One region of the Streptomyces sp. NPDC046915 genome, then DNA from elsewhere that is predicted to be linked to it. Evidence: riboswitches for the same ligand, from Rfam matches in the RefSeq annotation. Region 1 holds a riboswitch; the other holds the start of a gene.
The links. A riboswitch is a leader RNA that binds a small molecule or an ion and turns the genes downstream of it on or off. The one in region 1 is predicted to bind S-adenosylmethionine.
Positions count from the first base shown of each region.

Region 2: it holds a riboswitch for S-adenosylmethionine, as region 1 does, so the genes downstream of both, ABZ915_RS45890 (aminotransferase class V-fold PLP-dependent enzyme) here and thrC (threonine synthase) in region 1, are expected to answer to the same signal.

Region 1 covers NZ_JBEYXB010000008.1:262,578-265,968, forward strand. The annotation lists gene ABZ915_RS22430 (MoaD/ThiS family protein) at 10-285, opposite strand; gene thrC (threonine synthase) at 282-1,565, opposite strand; SAM riboswitch class I at 1,584-1,739, opposite strand; gene ABZ915_RS22440 (glucosyl-3-phosphoglycerate synthase) at 1,883-2,827, shown strand; gene ABZ915_RS22445 (trehalose-6-phosphate synthase) at 2,921-3,391, shown strand, end outside.
Region 2 covers NZ_JBEYXB010000036.1:32,606-35,996, reverse strand. The annotation lists gene ABZ915_RS45900 (rhomboid family intramembrane serine protease) at 1-109, shown strand, start outside; gene ABZ915_RS45895 (Lrp/AsnC ligand binding domain-containing protein) at 106-387, shown strand; gene ABZ915_RS45890 (aminotransferase class V-fold PLP-dependent enzyme) at 419-1,795, opposite strand; SAM riboswitch class IV at 1,978-2,094, opposite strand; gene ABZ915_RS45885 (hypothetical protein) at 2,169-2,342, opposite strand; gene ABZ915_RS45880 (PRC-barrel domain-containing protein) at 2,370-2,726, opposite strand; gene trpD (anthranilate phosphoribosyltransferase) at 2,829-3,391, opposite strand, start outside.

The sequences.
Region 1 (3,391 bases):
CGGGCCGCCTCAGCCGCCGGCGACGGCCGGAATGATCGAGACGCCCGCACCGTCCGGCGTCGCCGTTTCCAGACCCTGCTCAAAACGCACGTCGTCGTCGTTGACGTACACATTGACGAAGCGGCGCAGCTTGCCCTGGTCGTCCAGGACACGGGCGGCGATGCCGGTGTGGTTCTTCTCCAGGTCGGCGATGACACCGGCGAGGGTCGCGCCCTCGGCCTGGACCTCGGCCTGGCCGCCCGTGTAGGTGCGCAGGATGGTCGGGATGCGGACGGTCACGCTCATGCGAGGCCTGCCTCTCGGAAGGAGTCGAGGTTCGGGCGGATCGTGGCGGTCAGGCCGGTGCCTGCCACCGCGTCCAGGGTCTTGAGGCCGTCGCCCGTGTTGAGGACGACGGTCGTCTTGGTCGGGTCGAGGACGCCGTCCTTGATCAGCTTCTGCGTGACGCCGACCGTCACACCGCCCGCGGTCTCCGCGAAGATGCCCTCGGTACGGGCCAGCAGCTTGATGGCGTCCACCACCTGCTCGTCCGTCACATCCTCCACCGCGCCGCCCGTGCGGCGCGCGATGTCGAGGACGTACGGCCCGTCCGCCGGGTTGCCGATGGCGAGGGACTTGGCGATGGTGTTCGGCTTCTGCGGGCGTACGACGTCGTGGCCGGCCTTGTACGCGGTGGACACCGGCGAGCAGCCCTCGGCCTGGGCGCCGAAGATCTTGTACGGCCTGTCCTCGACGAGACCGAGCTTGATCAGCTCCTGGAGACCCTTGTCGATCTTGGTGAGCTGGGAGCCGGAGGCGATCGGGACGACGATCTGGTCCGGCAGCCGCCAGCCGAGCTGCTCGCAGATCTCGTACGCCAGGGTCTTGGAGCCCTCCGCGTAGTACGGCCGCAGGTTGACGTTGACGAAGCCCCAGCCCTCACCCGCCGGGTCACCGATCAGCTCGGAGCAGAAACGGTTCACGTCGTCGTAGTTGCCCTCGATGCCGATGAGCTCGCCGCCGTAGACCGCGGCCATGACGACCTTGCCCTGCTCCAGGTCGTGCGGGATGAACACGCAGGACCGGAAGCCGGCGCGGGCCGCCGCGGCGCCCACCGCGCCGGCCAGGTTGCCGGTGGAGGAGCAGGAGAGGGTGGTGAAACCGAAGGCGCGCGCCGCCTCCAGCGCCTGGGCGACCACGCGGTCCTTGAAGGAGTGCGTCGGGTTGCCGGAGTCGTCCTTCACGTAGAGACCGCCGGTCACGCCCAGCTCGCGGGCGAGGTTGTCGGCCTTGACGAGGGCGGTCCAGCCGGGGTTGAGGTTCGGCTTGTCGGCCACGTCGGCCGGGACCGGCAGCAGCGGGGCGTAGCGCCAGATGTTCGCGGGGCCCGCCTCGATGCGCCTGCGGAGCTCCTCGGTGTCGTAGGACGAGAAGTCGTAGGCGATCTCCAGCGGGCCGAAACACTCCTCGCAGGCGAAGACCGGTCCCAGCGGCACCCGGTGGCCGCACTCGCGACAGCTCAGGGCGGCGGCGGGGCCAAGGTCTACGGTGGAGTCGGTGGTGCTTGCAACAGTCTGCACAGCCATGTGAGGCGAGGCCCTTTCTCCTCATCTTCCTCACGACGCATCTCGCCGTGAGACGGATTTGGCACCTTCCCAAGCCGGGAGCCTCGCGGAACGATCAAGACTGATCTACGAGAACCGACTGGAGGGTTGCCGGGGCTTCATCGGGCCGTGTCCCTCTGCCCCTCTGGATGAGCGGTATGCGGTTGTGTGTGCGGTTGTGAACAGCGGTGACCTCGGACATGCGATGGTCATCCGCGTTGTTCAAGACTGTAACCGAAGGCCGGGACAGTTGAGATAGTCGTCCGAACCGCGAGACAAACAGTGAGGAGCCGCCCACCGTGCTGGAAGAAGTCGAGCGCTGGCTGAGCACCCGCTCCTGGTCGGTGACCGATCGTCCGCTCCACCAGATCCTGGCCGCCAAGCAGCGCACGGGCCAGTCGGTCAGTGTCGTGCTGCCCGCGCTCAACGAGGAGGAGACGGTCGGCGACATCGTCGCGATCATCCGCCACGACCTCGTGCGGCAGGTCCCGCTCGTCGACGAGATCGTCGTCGTCGACTCGGGGTCCACCGACCGCACCTCCGAGGTGGCCGCCGCCGCGGGCGCCCGGGTCGTCCACCGCGACGCCGTCCTGCCGCGGATCCCGGCCGTGCCCGGCAAGGGCGAGGTCCTGTGGCGCTCGCTGCTGGTCACGCGCGGGGACATCGTCTGCTTCATCGACGCCGACCTCAGGGAGTTCTCCTCCGACTTCGTCTCGGGGATCGTCGGCCCGCTGCTGACGGACCCGGACGTGGACCTGGTCAAGGGCATGTACGACCGTCCGCTCGGCGGCGCGGCGGGCCAGGGCGGCCGGGTCACCGAGCTGATGGCGCGTCCGCTGCTGAACATGCACTGGCCGCAGCTGGCCGGCTTCGTGCAGCCGCTCGGCGGGGAGTACGCGGCCCGCCGCTCGCTGCTGGAGCAGCTGCCCTTCCCCGTCGGGTACGGGGTGGAGCTGGGCATGCTGGTCGACGCACTGCATCTGGTGGGCCTGGACGCCCTCGCCCAGGTGGACGTGGGCGTGCGCAAGCACCGCCACCAGGACGGGCAGGCGCTGGGCCGGATGGCCGCCGCCATCTACCGCACCGCCCAGCTCCGGCTGGCCCGCGGGCATCTGATCCGGCCCTCCCTCACCCAGTTCGAGCGGGGCGAGGACGGCTTCGAGCCGCGCACGTTCTCCGTGGACACGGAGGAGCGGCCGCCGATGGTGGAGATCGCGGAGTACGCGGCGCGGCGGGTGGCCTGACTCCGCCGTGTCCCGTCCGTATCCCGTCCATGTCACTCCGCAGGTGAGGGAACGTACGTTTGAGCGTTTCCGGGCCGGGCTAGGTTGAGACTCATGGCTTCCACGGCTTCCACGCACGGTGCTGAGGTGCTGGTCGCGTCCAACCGCGGCCCGGTTTCGTACGAGGTGCGCCCCGACGGCGGGGGCGGCTCGCTGCACGCCAAGCGGGGTGGCGGCGGGCTGGTCTCGGGGCTGTCGGCGATCGGTTCGGACGCGAACGCCCTGTGGGTGTGCGCCGCCCTGTCCGACGGCGACCGCGAGGCGGTGCGGCGCGGGGTGGGCGAGCCGGGCGTACGGATGCTGGACATTCCGGCCGACGTGCACGCCGACGCCTACAACGGCATCGCGAACTCGGTGCTGTGGTTCGTCCACCACATGCTGTACCAGACCCCGCTGGAACCGGTCTTCGACGCGGAGTTCCGGCGGCAGTGGGCGTCGTACGAGGCCTACAACCGGGCGTTCGCCCAGGCCCTGGCCGAGGAGGCGGCGCAGGGCGCGGCGGTGGTCGTCCAGGACTACCACCTG
Region 2 (3,391 bases), on a different contig from region 1:
CGGGCTGGGCTTCGTCCTCGCGTGGGTGCTGTTCGGGCGGGCCACCAGGGCCTGCCCTAAAGTTGAGCCCGCCCCAGCTCCGGCCCCCGAGGGAGAGAACCAGCCGTGATCACCGCGATCGTGCTCATCAAGACCAGCGTGGACCGGATCCCCGAGATCGCGGAGCAGATCGCCGCGCTGGACAGTGTCAGCGAGGTCTTCTCCGTCACCGGCACCTACGACCTGATCGCCATGGTCCGGGTACGGCAGCACGAGAACCTGGCGGATGTCATCCCCGGCAAGATCAGCAAGATCCCCGGCGTGGAGGGCACCGACACGCACGTGGCGTTCCGCACCTACTCCCAGCACGACCTCGAGGCGGCCTTCGCGATCGGGCTGGACAACTAGACGGGGCTGGACGGCTGGACGGCCGGGACGACTAGACGGCCGGGACGCAACGGCCGTTCTCGGTGCGGTAGTTCCACTTCGCGCCGTCCCGCACGAGTTCCCGTACCGCGTCCACGAACCGCTCCACGTGCTCGTCCGGCGTGCCCGCGCCGAAGCTGACGCGGATGGCGTTGAGGGACTTCTCGCCGGAGGCGGCCTCGGGAGCGCCACACTCGCCCTGGGTCTGCGGGTCGCTGCCGAGCAGGGTGCGCAGGAGGGGGTGGGCGCAGAAGAGGCCGTCGCGGACGCCGATGCCGTACTCGGCGGAGAGGGCGGCGGCGAAGTGCGAGCTGTTCCAGCCCTCGACGACGAAGGAGATGACGCCGACGCGCGGGGCGTCGTCGCCGAAGAGGGAGAGGACCCGGACCTCGGGGACCTCGGCGAGGCCCGCGCGGACCTTCCCGATCAGGTACTCCTCCCGGGCGACCAGGGTGTCGAAGCCCGCCTCTCCGAGGGCCTTGCAGGCCGAGGCGATGGAGTAGGCGCCGATGACGTTCGGGGAGCCGGCCTCGTGGCGGGCGGCGCTGTCGTGCCACTCCACGTCCACTCCCCCGTCCGTGCGCCGGCTGACCCTGCGGCTGGCGCCGCCGCCCGCGAGGTACGGCTCGGCCGCGCGCAGCCAGTCCGCGCGGCCGGCCAGCACACCGGAGCCGAACGGGGCGTACAGCTTGTGCCCGGAGAAGGCGACCCAGTCGACGTCGAGGTCCCGGACGGACACCGGGTGGTGCGGGGCCAGCTGGGCGGCGTCCAGGACGATCCGGGCACCGTGCGCGTGGGCGGCGGCGGCCAGCTCGCGGACCGGCCACAGCTCGCCGGTGACGTTCGAGGCGCCGGTGACGCACACCAGGGCCGGGCCGTACCCCCCTTCGATCGGCACAGTCCGGTCGGCGAGGGCCCGCTCCAGCGTCTCGACGGCCTGCCGCGGGGTGCGCGGGGCGTTCAGGTAGGTGACCCGTGCGTCCTGCCAGGGCAGCAGCGAGGCGTGGTGCTCGGTCTCGAAGACGAAGACCTGGCAGTCGGCGGGCAGCGCGCGGGCGAGCAGGTTGAGGGAGTCCGTGGTGGACCGGGTGAAGACCACCTGGTCGTCCGCCCGGCAGTCGAGGAACTCGGCGACGGTCTTGCGGGCGTTCTCGAAGAGGTCGGTGGACAGCTGGGAGAGGTAACCGGCGCCCCGGTGCACGCTGCCGTAGTACGGGGCGTACGCGGCCACGTCGTCCCAGACCCGCTGGAGCGCGGGGGCGCTGGCCGCGTAGTCGAGCGCGGCGTAGGTGACCTCGCCGCCGGTCACGAGCGGCACGGTGACGTCCCGGCCCAGAACGGGCAGCGGGGCACAGACGGACTGGTCGGCGGCAAGGGTGGAGACGGACATGGGTGTACTCCCGTGAAAGCAGGCGGAAACCGCCGGCGCGAGCGAACAGGTGCTCAAGCGCCGGCAAGGTGAAAGGGGGTGTGCGGAGGCGGGGGGCTCGACGCCCCTGGGGCCGGTCGGCCCTAGCGCATTCGCTTGCTCACGGAAAGCTCCTCGACGACCAGGACCCCTGGTGTGCGAGGGGTCCGCGCTTGCCGCAGACCTCGCTGCCTGCGGCCTGGTCCTCACCCGGGGCACCCCGCCACGGACGGAGGGTTGCCGGACAGTCGGCCGGGGCCTGATGACTGTCACTCATGACCTGGAAGGGAACGTACGCGAGCCGATCACCGGCCCGCAACCCGTGTCCGGATCGCGGGACACCCGCGCGTCGGCATCACCGGACGAAGTGGTGCCGGTGCGAGCGCCGGGACCAGCGCACACCGAACAGCACCAGGTCCAGCGCCAGGACCACCACACCGATGATCAGGAGGTAGAACAACCCGTTCGCCGCTACACCGACGAGTCCCAGGACGATCGCCACGATGATCAGGAACAGGAAGAGCGCCATGGGTGACCACATCCTCCGGCAGACCGGTCAGCCGCGCGCGAGACGGCGCCCGCGTTCGGCACCGGCCTCGTAGGGCCTGTCGTAGTGTTCGAAGATCTCGTGTTCCCGCTCGGCCGGCAGGACGTCGTCCATGCCCATGGACGGCGACTTCCTCACCTGCCCGCGCGGATGGGCCACCCGCACGTAACCGGGTCCGAGGGTCGCCTCGTCCAGCGGGACGAAGACGAGCCGGTGCCGGGTCGGCATCCCGGTGCGGACGGTGACCATGGCGGGCGTGTCGTCGGTGGTGTCCACGTAGACCGCTTCGAGGGCCCCGATCTTGCGGCCCCTGGGATCGATCACGTCGCGGTTGCGCCACTCGCGGATGTCGGCTGAGTGGATCATGCCTCGCTCCTCGCGGCCCGCCCTCCCGGACACCGCGGGGGACTGCGGAGCGGCCGCGGGAGAGCTACCACGTTTTCACTGTACTCCCGCGACCGCTCTGCGTTACGCGTTGCTCACGGCCACCCAGCGGTCCAGGGTCCGTCTGGCCGAGCCGGAGTCGATCGACTCGGCCGCCTTGCGCATCCCGGCGCGGAGCTGCTCGGCCAACGGCTCCCCCGTCGGGTCCAGGGCCACCAGGGCCGCCGCCGAGTTCAGCAGGACGGCGTCCCGTACGGGGCCCGCCTCGCCGTCGAGGAGCCGCAGGGCGACCTCGGCGTTGTACGACGGATCACCGCCGCGCAGCGCCTCCACCGGCACCAGCTCGATGCCGACCTCGCGCGGGTCGAAGCGCTCCTCGGTGACCCTGCCGTCGCGCACGACCCAGACGTGGGACGTGGACGTCGTGGTCAGCTCGTCGAGGCCGTCGTCGCCGCGGAAGACCAGCGAGGAGTTGCCGCGTCCGGCCAGGACGCCCGCGATCATCGGGGCCAGCCGGGGGTCCGCGACGCCGACCGCCTGGGCCTTCACCTTCGCCGGGTTGGTCAGCGGCCCGAGGGCGTTGAAGACCGTCCGGATGCCCAGCTGGCCGCGCGCGGCGGCCACATGACGCAGCGCCGGGTGGAACT